3 regions of the Xanthomonas rydalmerensis genome follow, and region 1 is predicted to be linked to each of the others. Evidence: riboswitches for the same ligand, from Rfam matches in the RefSeq annotation. Region 1 holds a riboswitch; each other region holds the start of a gene.
The links. A riboswitch is a leader RNA that binds a small molecule or an ion and turns the genes downstream of it on or off. The one in region 1 is predicted to bind cobalamin.
Positions count from the first base shown of each region.

Region 2: it holds a riboswitch for cobalamin, as region 1 does, so the genes downstream of both, QN245_RS21055 (CoA-acylating methylmalonate-semialdehyde dehydrogenase) here and metE (5-methyltetrahydropteroyltriglutamate--homocysteine S-methyltransferase) in region 1, are expected to answer to the same signal.
Region 3: it holds a riboswitch for cobalamin, as region 1 does, so the genes downstream of both, btuB (TonB-dependent vitamin B12 receptor) here and metE (5-methyltetrahydropteroyltriglutamate--homocysteine S-methyltransferase) in region 1, are expected to answer to the same signal.

Region 1 covers NZ_CP126170.1:4,753,627-4,758,613, forward strand. The annotation lists gene QN245_RS20365 (response regulator transcription factor) at 1-159, opposite strand, end outside; gene QN245_RS20370 (hypothetical protein) at 233-616, opposite strand; gene dusA (tRNA dihydrouridine(20/20a) synthase DusA) at 1,037-2,056, opposite strand; cobalamin riboswitch at 2,200-2,453, shown strand; gene metE (5-methyltetrahydropteroyltriglutamate--homocysteine S-methyltransferase) at 2,665-4,956, shown strand.
Region 2 covers NZ_CP126170.1:4,916,399-4,921,385, forward strand. The annotation lists gene QN245_RS21050 (acyl-CoA dehydrogenase family protein) at 1-784, opposite strand, end outside; gene QN245_RS21055 (CoA-acylating methylmalonate-semialdehyde dehydrogenase) at 784-2,298, opposite strand; cobalamin riboswitch at 2,438-2,637, opposite strand; gene mntP (manganese efflux pump MntP) at 3,143-3,718, shown strand; gene QN245_RS21065 (TonB-dependent receptor) at 4,074-4,987, opposite strand, start outside.
Region 3 covers NZ_CP126170.1:4,326,177-4,331,163, forward strand. The annotation lists gene QN245_RS18335 (phasin family protein) at 54-431, shown strand; gene bioD (dethiobiotin synthase) at 845-1,534, opposite strand; gene QN245_RS18345 (GAF domain-containing protein) at 1,652-2,134, shown strand; gene QN245_RS18350 (TfoX/Sxy family protein) at 2,131-2,559, shown strand; cobalamin riboswitch at 2,844-3,060, shown strand; gene btuB (TonB-dependent vitamin B12 receptor) at 3,175-4,987, shown strand, end outside.

The DNA.
Region 1 (4,987 bases):
GCCGAGATCGATGATGCCCACGTCGAAGGGCACTTCGCGGCCCATGTACAGGCCTTCCTCGCCGTCCTGCGCCGCATCCACCGCAAAGCCTTCGCGCTTCAGGCGAGCGGCCAGGGTCTCTCGCAGCGGAGCTTCGTCTTCGACCAGAAGGATACGCATGAACTCTCCCTAGTAACTTACAGGTGGCCGGTGGCCGGGGCGGTGTGTGGAACCTGAACCGAACTATCCGGACTCACGGGTGATCGTCGCGTGGTGGCTCGGGAGGCTCGCCCGACCGCGGCGCCCGCGGCGGTGCCGCACGGCCAGGCTGCGGATCGTCCATGTAGCGTACCCGCCCACGGCCGTCCATGTACTTGACGCGGTTGATGTCGCGTCCGTCGAACGGCACGCGCTCGGCGCCGAGGATCTGACCGCCGGTGGACCGCTGCACCCGGCGCACCGCATCGGACAGGGAACTGCCGGCATAGTCACGGCTGCGTCCCGCGTCGCGCTCCGGCGGCGCCATCGCGCCCGGCATGGGCGGCTGCTGCGCACGGCCATGCCCAGCCGCGACCGACGCCAGCGCGAGCGCGAAGACGGCGGCAAAGCGGTAGTGGCGGGAAGCAGGAGAAGTCACGACGGGCATCCTAACGGACTGATCGGAAACGTTCAAAACTTGTGAAGCGCGACACCTCGTGGAAACGAAGACGACCTCGAGAAATCGAGGCAAATTCTTGATTTTTCGGGGTGAATCCGGTCTGAACTTTTCCGGCCGCCACGGGCGACATTCAGTCAAATGAACCTATGAAGAGTCGATGCAAGGGCCGCGCCAGGGGTCTGGAGAGGCCCTGCGGCAGGTGCTTCGCAGCGTCTCCGGGAACGCAGAGACTAGCCGGCCATACCTGAACGGAATCCCTGAACGAAAGGAGGAAAGTGGGATGCGGACCCGTCGCCGACCGATTCGCGACGTTGTCCTACACTCTAGAGAAGAGACGAGGTCGACCAGCGACGAGCAAGGCAATGGCGCCTCCACTGCGTTCCGATTGGCTCCCGCCGATCAGGCCGCCGCGCGTGTCGCTTCATCGGTGACCGCCAACGCCCGCTCCAGCAGCGCCCAGTCCGCGCCCGGCCGGTGCGCGCCTTCGCTGAGCACCTGGCGGAAGGCGCGGCCGCCGGGCTGCCCGTGGAACAGGCCGAGCAGGTGCCGGGTGATGTGCTTGAGCGCCAGGCCCTCGGCCAGGCGTGCCTCGACGTAGGGACGCAGCGCACGCAGCAACTCCGCGCGCGGGCGCGGCGCGGCGCCGGTCAGGGCCGCGTCCAGCCGATGCAGGACGTAGGGGTCGTGATAGGCCGCGCGGCCCAGCATCACCCCGTCCACCGCCTGCAACTGCGCCTGCGCCGTCTCCACCGCGGCCAGGCCGCCATTGAGCACCACCTGCAACTGCGGCCGCTCGCGCTTGAGCCGATGCGCCCAGTCGTAGCGTAGCGGCGGCACTTCGCGGTTCTCCTTCGGCGACAGGCCCTGCAGCCAGGCATTGCGCGCATGCACCACGAACAGTCCGCAACCAGCCGCGGCGACCTGGTCGACGAAGGCCAGGAACACCGCATAGTCGTCGTCCTGGTCCACGCCCAGCCGGCATTTCACCGTCACCGGGATGTCCACCGCCGCGACCATCGCCGCCACACACTCGGCGACCAGCGTCGGCTCGCGCATCAGGCAGGCACCGAAGCGCCCGGCCTGCACCCGGTCGGACGGGCAACCGCAATTGAGGTTGATCTCGTCGTAGCCCCAGTCCTGGCCGATCCGCGCCGCCTGCGCCAGCAGCGCCGGCTCGCTGCCGCCGAGCTGCAGCGCCAGCGGATGCTCGGACGCATCGAAATCCAGCAACCGCGCACGATCGCCCAGCACCACCGCATTGGCGTGCACCATCTCGGTGTACAGCCGCGCCGACGGCGCGAGCAACCGGTGGAACACCCGGCAGTGGCGGTCGGTCCAGTCCATCATCGGGGCCACGGACAGGCGCAGCGAGGCGGCGTAACGCGCGGGGAGATCGGCGGTGGGGAGCGGAAGCGTCATCGGCACGACGGGCGGGCGCCGCCGGCTATCCGCCGCAGCGCCAGTCATTGACTTAGGGATCAATAGCTTACACGTTCGCCATGAACGTTGCCGGGACCTACCGACAAAAACGCACTGGCGCTTGACCCGCCACCGCATCCGGCCTATCGTGCGCTCGCCGAAGGTATTCATCTCTTCATTCGGATGAAGGGATGGATTTAAACGGGAATCCGGTGACGGCCGGCGCCGCAAGCGCCTGCCCATTCCGGAGCTGCCCCGCAGCGGTGAATGGAAACGACCTCCGTCAATGGCACTGGGCCAGCGCATGCCGGCCTGGGAAGCGACGGACAGTAGGTGCGCAGCCGGCACGGTGCGCGTGTCCATCAGCCCGAATACCGGCCCCGGCCGGAGGACCGTGCGTCCTCCGATTCGACCTGGCGCCTCCGCGGGGAGGCGGCCGGACCGCGACCCGGCCTTGCGCCGCGCCGCGTCGTCCGCCTGCCCGCGCGGTACCGGTTCGCCCGCGGGGGCGAAGGTCGCTGGCGTGGCGGGCGGTCCGTGCGAACGGGACGCGCGGCGCGCGGTTCCTTCGTTCCTCAATGCCCTTGAACGCAATGAGGAAACGCAACATGACGATCGTGACCAACCTAGGCTTCCCGCGCATCGGTGCGCGGCGCGAGCTCAAGCAGGCGCTGGAACGCTACTGGCGCCGCGACATCGATAGCGCGCAACTGCAGGACACCGCACGCGACCTGCGCCTGCGCCACTGGCAGCTGCAACGCGAGGCCGGGGTGGACGTGCCACCCAGCAACGACTTCAGCCTGTACGACGCGATGCTCGACACCGCGTTCCTGTTCGATGCGATCCCGCAGCGCTACCGCGCGCTGGCCGATGCCGATCCGCTGGCCGGCTACTTCGCGATGGCGCGCGGCACCCAAGAAAACGGCCTGGACCTGCACGCGCTGGAAATGACCAAGTGGTTCGACACCAACTACCACTACCTGGTGCCGGAGCTGGCGCGGCGCCAGCACTTCCGCCTGCGCGGCGACAAGCCGGTGGTGGAGTTCCTGGAAGCCAAGGCGCAGGGCATCCAGACCCGGCCGGTGCTGATCGGGCCGGTGACCTTCCTGGCGCTGTCCAAGACGGTGGACGGCAGCGACCGCTGGGCACTGCTGGACAGTCTGCTGCCGGTGTACGCCGACCTGCTGCAGCGCCTGCATGCGGCCGGTGCCGGCTGGGTGCAGCTCGACGAGCCGGCGCTGGTGCTGGACCTGGACGACGCCGCGCGCGCCGCCTATCGCCGCGCCTACGACGTCCTGGCGCAGGCGCCGCGGCCGAAGCTGCTGCTGACCAGCTATTTCGGCGAGCTGGGCGACAACCTGGAGCTGGCGATGGCGCTGCCGGTGGACGGCGTGCACGTGGATCTGGTGCGCGGCGTGGCGCAACTGGACGCGGTGCTGCAAGCCTTGCCAGCCGGTCGCGTACTCTCGGCCGGCCTGGTCAACGGCCGCAACGTGTGGCGCACGCCGCTGGACAACGCGCTCACCCTGGCCCGTTACGCGGCCGGCCATGTCGGCCGCGAGCGGTTGTGGCTGGCGCCGTCGTGCTCGCTGCTGCATGTGCCGGTGGATCTGCAGCAGGAGACCAAGCTGGACCGTGAACTGGTCGGCTGGCTGGCCTTCGCCAGGCAGAAGCTGCAGGAACTGCGCACCCTGGCCGATGCGCTGGACGATCAGCCGCAGGCGCAGGCGGGACTGGATGCAGCGCGCGATGCGTTGGCCAGCCGCCGTGCCTCCGCCCGCGTGCACCGCGCCGAGGTGGCGCGACGGGTAGACGCACTGACCGACGATGCCGGCCGCCGGCAGTCGCCTTATGCGCAGCGCCGCCAGGCGCAGCAGGCCGCGTTGCGGCTGCCGCTGTATCCGACCACCACGATCGGCTCGTTCCCGCAGACCGAGCAGGTGCGGCAGGCGCGCGCGCAGCACAAGGCCGGCAAGCTCGACGATGCCGCGTACGACGCGTTCCTGGCTGCCGAGACCGAACGCTGCGTGCGCGCGCAGGAGCAACTGGGCCTGGATGTGCTGGTGCACGGCGAGTTCGAGCGCAACGACATGGTCGAGTACTTCGGCGAGCAACTCGACGGCTTCGCCTTCACCCGGCACGGCTGGGTGCAGAGCTACGGCTCGCGCTGCGTGAAGCCGCCGATCATCTACGGCGACGTGCAGCGTCCGGCGCCGATGACGCTGCGCTGGACCCAGTACGCGCAGTCGCTGACCGAGCGGCCGATGAAGGGCATGCTGACCGGGCCGGTGACGGTGCTGCAGTGGTCGTTCGTGCGCGACGACCAGGAGCGCGCGCAGACCTGCCGGCAGATCGCGCTGGCGCTGCGCGATGAGGTGCGCGACCTGGAGGCGGCCGGCATCGGCGTGATCCAGATCGACGAGCCGGCGATCCGCGAAGGCCTGCCGCTGCGCCGCGCCGACTGGCAGGCGTACCTGGACTGGGCGGTGCAGTGCTTCCGCATCGCCGCGGCCGGCGTGCGCGACGCCACGCAGATCCACACCCACATGTGCTACTCGGAGTTCAACGACATCATCGAGGCGGTGGCGGCGATGGACGCGGACGTGATCTCGATCGAGACCTCGCGCTCGCGCATGGAACTGCTCGATGCCTTCGTGCGCTTCCGCTATCCGAACGCGATCGGGCCCGGCGTGTACGACATCCATTCGCCACGCGTGCCGAGCACGCAGGAGATGGTGGAGTTGCTGGAGAAGGCGCGGGCGGTGCTGGATCCGCAGCAACTGTGGGTCAACCCGGATTGCGGGCTGAAGACCCGTGGCTGGGCGGAAACGCGTAGCGCCCTGGAAGCGATGGTCGCCGCGGCGCGGCAATTGCGCAGTCAGCAGGCGCAGGCAGCGTGACCGGCGATGCCCGGCGCCACGTGCGCCGGGC
Region 2 (4,987 bases), 160 kb from region 1:
CCAGCGAGCACGCAGCGATGTTGAGGCGGCCGCCGTCGAGGCCGCGCATCGCGATGCGGAAGCCCTCGCCTTCCTCGCCCAGGCGATGCGCGAGCGGCACGCGCACGCCGTCGAAACTCACCGCGCGGGTCGGCTGGCTGTGCCAGCCCAGCTTGTCCTCGTTGCGCCCATAGGCGATGCCCGCCGCATCGGCCGGCACCGCGAAGGCGCTGATGCCGCGCGGGCCGTCCTCGCCGGTGCGTGCCATCACCACCAGCAGGTCGGTCGCGCCGGCGCCGGAAATGAACGCCTTGCTGCCGTCGATGCGGTAGCCGTCGCCATCGCGCACCGCCCGGGTCTTCAGCGCGGCCGCGTCGGAGCCTGCGCCGGGTTCGGTCAGGCAGTACGAGGCGAGCTTGGCGCCACTGGCCAACGCCGCGCCCCAGTCCCTGCACACGGCCGGCGTGGCGAAACGGGTCAGCATCCAGGTGGCCATGTTGTGGATGCTGATGAAGGCCGCGGTGGACGGATCGACCGCGGCCAGTTCCTCGAACACGATCGCCGCATCCAGGCGCGACAGCCCGCTGCCGCCGGCGTGCTCGTCCACGTACAGGCCGCAGAAGCCGAGTTCGCCGGCCTTGCCGATCGCCTCGCGCGGAAAGATCCCGTCCGCGTCCCAGCGCGCCGCGTGCGGCGCCAGTTCGGCCTGGGCGAAGCCGCGCGCGGCCTCGCGATAGGCGCGCTGCGCCTCGTCCAGCCCGACATCGGCCGACTGCTCCAGCGGCCACTGCATCGCCGCGGCCATCACGACAGGCGGATCGTGGTGTTGACGCCCTGCCCGGCGCCGGCATCGTCGAACCAGCGCGCAGTGACGGTCTTGGTCTGCGTGTAGAACTGCACCGCCTGCTTGCCGTAGGGGCCGAGGTCGCCGAGCTTGGAGGCGCGCGAACCGGTGAACGAGAACAGCGGCACTGGCACCGGGATCGGCACGTTGATGCCGACCTGGCCGACGTCGATCTCCTCCTGGAACTTGCGTGCGGCGGCGCCGGACTGGGTGAACAGCGCCGTGCCGTTGCCGTTCGGATTGGCGTTGACCAGGGCGATCGCGTCCTCCAGCGTGGCCGCCTCCAGGATCACCAGCACCGGGCCGAAGATCTCCTCGTCGTAGATGCGCATGCCCGGCGCGACCCCGGAGAAGATCGTCGGGCCGACGAAGTTGCCATGAGCGAATCCGGGCACCGTCGGGTTGCGTCCGTCCAGTTCCAGCGTCGCGCCCTCGGCGATGCCGGTGGCGATCAGCGCTTCGATGCGCTCGCGCGCACTGCGCGAGATCACCGGCCCCAGATCGGTGCCGGGTTCGCTGCCGGCGTTGACCTTCAGCGTCTGCGCCTTGGCCACCAGCGCCGGAATCCACTGCCGCGCCTCGCCGACCAGCACCAGCGTCGAAGCGGCCATGCAGCGCTGGCCGGCGGCGCCGAAGGCCGCCCCCACCAACGCGTCGAGGGTCTGCTCGCGCGCCGCATCCGGCAACACCACCGCATGGTTCTTCGCGCCCATCATGCATTGCACGCGTTTGCCGGCCAGCGCCGCACGCCGGTAGACGTGGGTGCCGACCTTGGTGGAGCCGACGAACGACAGCGCCTTGATGTCGGCGTGGTCGCACAGCGCATCGACCACCTCGGCGCCGCCATGCACGACGTTCAGCACGCCCTTGGGCACGCCCGCCTGCACCGCCAGTTCGACCAGGCGCATGGTCACCAGCGGATCCTGCTCGGATGGCTTGAGCACGAAGGTGTTGCCGGTGGCGATGGCCATCGGGAACATCCACAGCGGGATCATCGCCGGGAAGTTGAACGGGGTGATGCCGGCGCACACGCCCAACGGCTGCAAGAGCGTGTAGGTATCCACGCCGTTGGCGACGTTGTTGGCCAGTTCGCCGAGCTGCAGGTTGCCGATCGCCGCGGCCTGTTCCACCACTTCCAGGCCGCGGAACACGTCGCCTTCCGCGTCCGCCAGGGTCTTGCCCTGCTCGCGGGTGAGGATCGCCGCCAGCTCGCCCATGTGCGCACGGATCAGCTGCTGATAGGCCAGGAAGATCCGCGCACGGGTACCGATCGGCGTCTTGCGCCAACTCGCGAATGCGCGTTGCGCGGCGGCCACGGCGGCATCCACTTCCGCGGCCGTGGCGAACGGCACGCGCGCGAGCACGTCCTGGGTCGCCGGATCGACGACCTCGCGCCATTGGCTGCTGCTGGATTCGACGAACGCGCCGTCGATCAAGAGCTTGACGGTCGCCACGTCGGCGCCGGTCCGGGTCATCTGGTTCACGGGTCCTGTCTCCTCATCGCATCACCACCGGGCGGGCGGCGATGGACAGGACAAGCGAACGCGCGGCGCAAGGGCCCCGACGTCGTTCCGCTCGTCAGGTTGCCCACCGCAACACCCGAGAAAGAACGTCGCAGGACGTCCACGTCAGGCCGGTCTCCGGGCTTGCGAGCAATGCGCGACCGCATCACCCCGACACCTTCCCGCTTGCGCAGTGGTCTGTTGTCGGGTGTTCTCGCCTACCGTTGCGGGGGCAGCGCCGGCATCGGACCGGCTTCCCGTTTCACCCGGTGCGTCTTGCGACGACCAGGCACCTGAAGCGTGGCCAGTGTAGTCGCGCCGCGGCGACAGCAACACGCTGCAGCGCAGCGCGCGGTGTTGGCGTCGGCAAGCAGCGCGCCATTACCGACCGCGCACAGCCGCGTTCGCCTCAGCAGGCGGCGCGTATCACCAGCATGCACAGCGCCGCAGCGGCGACACCGGATTCCCTGCAGCGATCAACCGAATGCGCTGCAGTGATCACGGGCGCTGCGGGCCATCGCAGCACCCCACGCGGAACGCCGGCCGGCACGCCCCGCTATAGCCGATGCTAAGAAGAGAAGCTGCAGGTTCGCGTGCGTTCCAGGGATGTTCGCCGCAGTTGGCCGCTGTTAGACTGCGCGTCCCCTTGGGGAGTAGCCTGCTGTCCGACCTGCGCGGACAGCGCCCGTGTCAACACACTCGGCCGATGCGCCGTGGTACGGGCAGCCAGTTCGGTTGGCGAGACCAGCGGCGAGTGCGCAAGGCGAAGGCCGGGCGCGCGCGCTCGTCGTTGTCGCCTGTCCCGGTACGGTCCCCCATGTCGTTTCTTTCGATTCTCCTGCTCGGCATCGCCATGTCGACCGACGCCTTCGCCGCCGCCGTCGGCAAGGGCGCGGCGATGCAACGCCCACGCTGGGCCGACGCGCTGCGCGCCGGCCTGATCTTCGGCTGCATCGAGGCACTGACACCCGCGCTGGGCTGGGTGCTTGGCCAAGCCGCGTCCAAGTACGTGGTCGCCTTCGACCACTGGATCGCCTTCGGCCTGCTCGGCGCGCTGGGCGTGCACATGATCGTCGCCGGCCTCAAGCCGGAGTCCGACGCGCCCGACGAGGCCGCGCCCAAGCGTCACGGCTTCTGGAGCCTGGCCGCCACCGGGTTCGCCACCAGCATCGACGCGATGGCGGTCGGCGTCGGCCTGGCCTTCCTGGACGTGAACATCGTCGAGGTCGCGGCGATCATCGGCCTGTGCACGCTGACCATGGTCACCCTGGGCATCATGCTCGGCCGCGCGCTCGGCGCGCTCGCCGGCAAGCGTGCGGAGATCGTCGGCGGCGCCCTGCTGATCGCGATCGGCAGCACCATCCTGTTCGAGCATCTGCACGGCGCGGGGTGAGCGCCGCGGCGCCTGTTTCGGCCGGGATTGGGGATTCGGGATTGGGGATGTGCGACGACGGTGCGCGCCCATCTCGCCATGCCGGCGCCTTGGGTCAGGCCGGCCTGTCAGTGAAGTCCAGGTAGGTGGACAGGATGCAGTGATGGCACTGCGCAGCGCCACCCAGGGAGTTGGGTGCGCGGCGCGACCAACATCATGAGTTCTGCGGGAAGAATCCATAACTTGCCGTTGAAATTGATGGCGTGTTCGGGAAATCCTCACCAGCACCAAACCAACAACCAGGCATTACCCACTTGGAATCAGCGCCCCATGAAGAGGCGCCGATGCCATTTACTTCGCAACACCTTGCTGCGCATTAGAACTTGTACGTGGCACGCATCCAGTAGTAGCGGCCCAGCGTGTCGTAGGTGCTCACGTCGGTGTTCGCGTTCAACACGTTGTTCTGGTACATCATCGGCGGCTGCTTGTTGGTCAGGTTGTCCACGCCAAGATCCAGGCGCAGGTTGGCCCCGGCCATGTCGTAGCCCACCTGCAGGTTGTGGTACATGTAGCTGCCGTAGTCCAGCACCACGCCCTTGAACGCCGCATCGGCGGACATGTTCTGGGTCAGGTCGCCGCTGCCGACCTGCATCTTGCCGATCCAGCGCGTGGTCCAGCTCGCATCCCAGTTGCCCAGCTTCCAGCCGAGCAGGGCATGCGCGCGCCAGTGCGCGTAGTTGCCGTAGGACGAGTTGTAGCGGCCGGCCATGTGCACCACCGTGTCCCCGGTGTCGATGTCGTAGCGGTGCAGGTAGGTGCTGTCCACGGTCACGGTGAACTTGCCGTAGTCGGTGGCGGGCAGCGCGTAGCTCGCCCCCAGGTCGATGCCCTGGGTATTGAGCTTGCCGATGTTCACCACCGGCGTCTGGATGTAGTCGATGTTGCCGGCGCTGACGCTGCTGGCGGGATAGCGGTGGATGTAGCTGCAGTACGGGCTGTTGTTGTCGTTGTAGCAGAGATCGGCCACGGTCTGCGCGGAGATCGGCTGGATCAGATCATTGAGCTTGACCTTCCACCAGTCGAGGTTGACCGACAGGCCCGGCACGTACTCGGGGCTGTAGACCAGGCCGTAATCGAACGAGGTGCCCTTCTCCGGCTTGAGCTGGTAGCCGACATAGGTGGCACCGGACTTGATCGCGTTGGTCTGCGAAAGGCCCGTGCCGCTGAAGCCGGCCGGCACGCCGGCGCAGGCGTTGTCATGGCCGCTGCCGCTATAGCCGACGCACGGAT
Region 3 (4,987 bases), 430 kb from region 1:
AATGGGCGTATGTTGCACTGCAACAGCAGTCGGCATTCCAACGGAGTTGCATGATGTCCGCTCAATTCAACGATCAGTTCAGCAGCTACACCCAGCAGTTCGCCGCCGCCGCGGCGCGTGCCAACCGCCTGGCGCTGGAGAGCGCCGAGAGCGTGTTCGGCGTGCAGTTGAAGACCTTCGAGAAGAACGTGTCGGCCACCACCGGCTTCCTCGGCGAACTGACCGAGGCCCGCGATCTGGGTACCGTGCAGGCGCTGTGGCCGAAGGGCCTGCAGATCGCCCGCGACAACTTCGAGCGGCTGGCCACGGCCAACCAGGAAGTGTTCGGCCTGGGCCTGAAGACCTCCGAGGCGATCGGCCAGCTGGCCAAGCACCAGTTCGAGGCGGCGACCGAACAGGCTGCGCCCAAGGCCAAGCCCACCGCCAAGTAACACCGTTTTCGACGTCGCTGCGGTTCGCCGCCCGACGCACGCTCGGTCTGCATGGGTCCCTCCCCCCGTGCAACCCCAGGCCCGGTAGATCCCTCCCTCTACCGGGCCTTTTTTATGGGCGGGATTCGGGAGTGGGGATTGGGGATTTGTCGATCTCGCGCGTCCCGGCGTTCCTGGCTTCCTTCATGGGAGAGGCTTCAGCGCCGATGCTCTGCTCGAAACCGGTAGATCTCTTCTTCTACCGGCTTATGCGCGCGCTTCGGGAGTGGGAGCGACATTCGGGACGAGCCGATCCCGCCGTCGGGATACCTGTCTGCGGGAAGGGCTTCAGCCCCGACGCGTCATCGGCAAGGCGTCGGGACTGAAGTCCCTCCCACACAAGCCGGCTGCGCAGCGCGCGTCTCGGCAGCGGCTCAGTCCGGGGACATTCCCGCCCACGGCTGCAACTCCGCCGCCAACTGCGCGGCCTGCGGTTGCGGCCGGTACGGCAAGCGCCCCCAGCACGGCATCGGCAGACGCGCGCGCAGCATCGCCATGTTGTCGTCGATGCGCTCCATCGCCGGGTCGATCTCGTTGCCGATCCAGCCGATGCACTGCAGGCCGTCGGCGGCGATCGCCGCGGCGCTGAGCCGGGCATGGTTGAGGCAGCCCAGGCGCAGGCCGACCACCAGCACCACCGGCAGCCCCAGCGCGCGCGCCAGATCGGCCTGATCCAGCGTCGCCGACAGCGGCGCCGCCCAGCCGCCGACACCCTCCACCACCACCACGTCGGCCTGCGCGCGCAGGCGTTCGAAGGCGGCGGCGATCGGCACCAGTTCCAGTTGCACGCCGGCATCGGCGGCGGCCAATTCCGGCGCCAGCGGCAGCGGCAACGCGTAGGGATTGAGATCGGCGTAGGCCGGCCGCGGCGCGCTCGCGTCCTGCAGGGCAAGCGCGTCCTCGTTGCGCCAGCCGTCGGCGTCGCGGCTGCAGCCGCTGGCGACCGGCTTCATGCCCACCGCGCGCTGGCCACGCGCGCGCAAGGCATGCAGCAGCGCGGTGCTGGCGATGGTCTTGCCGATGCCGGTATCGGTGCCGGTGACGTAGAAGGCGGGAACAGCCATGCGAAAACCCTGTCGGTTGGCCGGCGGGACGCGCGGCGGCGCGCAGGATAGCCGGGCGCGTCGCGCGCGTCAGCCGCCGCGGTGCCGGCGGACGCAGCGCGCTGCTAGACTCGCGCGATGTTCGCCTCGTCCTCGCTCACCGGCAGCAAGCCGGAACAGTACGCCCAGTTGCTCGACCAGGCCCGTGCCCTGGTCGCCGGGGAGCCCGACCGCATCGCCAATGCCGCCAACCTGGCGGCGCTGGTGTACCACGCGCTGCCGCGGCTGAACTGGGTCGGTTTCTATCTCTACGACGGCAAGGAACTGGTGGTCGGCCCGTTCCAGGGCCTGCCCGCCTGCGTGCGCATTCCGCTGCACAAGGGCGTGTGCGGCGCGGCCGCCAGCAGCGGCCAGACCCAGCGCATCGACGACGTGGAGGCGTTCCCCGGACACATTGCCTGCGATTCCGCCTCGCGCTCGGAACTGGTGGTGCCGCTGCTGCGCGGCAGTGCATTGGTCGGCGTGTTCGACCTGGACAGCCCGGACCTGGCCCGCTTCGACGCCGACGACCAGCGCGGCCTGGAAGCGATCGCCCAGGTCTTCGTCGACAGCCTGCGATGAGCACGGCCAAGCTGCGCAACATCGGCCCCAAGAGCGCGGCCTGGCTGCGCCAGGTCGGCGTGCGCACGCAGCAGGACCTGGAGGCGGCCGGCGCGGTCGGCGCCTTCGTCAAGGTCAAGCGCGCCGGCTTCAAGCCCAGCCTCAACCTGCTGTATTCGCTGGAAGGCGCGCTCAGCGGCTGTCACTGGCAGGAACTGTCCGAGGCGCGGCGCGCGCAGTTGCTGGGCGAGCTAGAGACCGCGACGGCGGCGCTGCCGGCGCAGCGCGGCCTGCCGGTGGCCGGGCCGGTGGCGACCACCCATTTCGACCGCGACGACACGCGCGGCGACGACGCTGCCGACGGCGCCTACGCGCACGAGGCGCACGACACGCCGGTGGGCGACCATCACGGCGACGACGACAGCCACGGCACCCACGCCGACTAGGGCGTTGCCGCATCCCCAAGCATGCCGCGCCTTGATTGCGCATGCCTGTGACAACGCAGAACGTGGACGTGAGTCCGCGCCCGAGCGACAACGCGACCACGGACGCACGCGATCACAGCCCTTCGGGCGAGGTCTGGCCGGCATGTCGCCTGCGCCGCGCGGCCCGACCTGACTGCCCGTCGGCGCTGCGCCGCGCACCACCGGTGGCGCGCTTGCCAGACCCAAAGCCGCACCCCCGGGATGGATGGGCATGCCCTACCCCGCGCAGCCAGCGGCGATCGCGTACAATCGCGCCGCTTCAAGGTGACCCACCGGCTCCGGCCAGCGGGTTGAAACGGGAAGCCGGTGCGTCTTGCGACAAGGCCGGCGCTGCCCCCGCAACGGTAAGCGATCCGCGCTGACGACTTTCGCCACTGTGCCACGGCATGGGAAGGCGTCGCAGCCGGGAGGCCCGCCTCCCAGATCGCCAGCCCGGAGACCGGCCTTGCAGCTCACTGGTTGCGATGCGGAGGGCGTCGCGGCGTGCCGCGCCGCGTTCGGCGCCGTCCGCTTGCACCTTCCGTTCGCGACTCCCTCGCCGTCACAGCGCGCAGCCGCGCGCCGGAGTTGCCACCCATGTCGTCCCGCCTGCTTTCGGTCGCGATCGCGTCCGCCCTGTCCCTGCCCGCGCTGGCCCACGCCGCCGACGCCGCCACCGATCTCGACCAGGTCCTGGTCACCGCCACCCGCACTCAGATCTCGGTGGAGGACAGCGTGGTCCCGGCGCAGGTCATCGACCGCGCGGAGATCGAGCGCAGCCAGGCCACGTCGCTGGCGCAGCTGCTGCAGGGCCGCGCCGGCATCGGCATCTCCAACCAGGGCGGCCTGGGCAAGCTGACCACGCTGAGCCTGCGCGGCAGCGAATCGGACCACGTGCTGGTGCTGGTGGACGGCGTGCGCATCGGCTCGGCCAGCGCCGGCCTGGCCGCGTTCCAGGACCTGCCGCTGAGCCAGATCGAGCGCATCGAGATCGTGCGTGGCCCGCGGTCGAGCCTGTACGGCTCCGACGCGATCGGCGGCGTCATCCAGATCTTCACCCGCCGCGGCGGTCAGGGCTTCCAGCAGAACCTGAGCCTGGGCGGCGGCAGCCACGGCCTGCGCGAGGCCGGCGCCGGCTTCAGCAACCGCGGCGAGCGCGGCTGGCTGGCCGTGCAGGGCGGCTACCAGAAGACCGACGGCATCAATGCCTGCAACGGCTCGGCCACGCTGTTCGCGGGCTGCTTCGTCGACCAGCCCGACCGCGACGGCTACCGCAACGTCTCGCTGAGCGCGCGCGGCGGCTACGCGCTGACCGACACGCTGCGCATCGAAGGCCAGGCGCTGAACATCGACAGCCGCAACGAGTACGACGGCGATCCGCTGTTCGCCGGCAACGAGGCCGACAACACCCAGCAGGTGTTCGGCGGCAAGCTCGACTGGACCCCGTCCGATCGCCTGCACCTGGCCGCGCAGTTCGGTCGCAACGTCGACGACGCCGACAGCTACTACCGTGCCCCCGGCGCGCGCACCCGCAGCTTCGTCAGCACCTTCGACAGCCGCCGCGACACCGCCGCGCTGCAGGGCGACATCACCCTCGCCGAAGGCCACCTGCTCAGCGTCGGCAGCGACTGGCAGCGCGAGCACGTCACCAGCACCACCGCTTTCGACGTCGACAGCCGCGACAACACCGGCGTGTTCGCCGAGTACCAGGGCCGTTTCGGCGCGCAGCAGGTGCAGGCCAGCGTGCGCAGCGACGACAACGAGCAGTTCGGCGAACACACCACCGGCAGCCTCGGCTGGGGCCTGGCGCTGGCGCATGGCCTCAAGCTCACCGCCAGCGTCGGCACCGGCTTCAAGGCGCCGACCTTCAACGACCTGTACTACCCGTTCGCCGGCAATCCGGAGTTGAAGCCGGAGCGTTCCAAGAGCGGCAACCTGGGCGTGGCGCAGTACGCCGACAGCTGGAACTGGACCTTCAACGCCTACGAGACCCGGGTCAAGGACCTGATCTCCTACGACGCGATCAGCTTCCTGCCGGTCAACGTGGACGAGGCGCGCATCCGCGGCGCCGAACTGACCGGCTATGCGCTGCTGGCCGGCTGGGAACTGTCGGCGCAGCTGAGCCACACCGACCCGCGCAACCGCAGCGATGGCGGCAACCGCGACAACTGGCTGGCGCGTCGCGCGCAGAACACCGCGCGCCTGGACGTGGATCGCGGCATCGGCCCGGTCAAGCTCGGCGTCACCGTGTTCGGCAGCGGCCACCGCTTCGACGACGCGGCCAACCGCGTACGCCTGGCCGGCTACGGCACCGTCGACCTGCGCGCGGAATACGCGTTCACCCCGGACTGGACGCTGCAGGCCAAGGCCAGCAACGTGTTCGACCGCGACTACCAGACCATCAACTGGT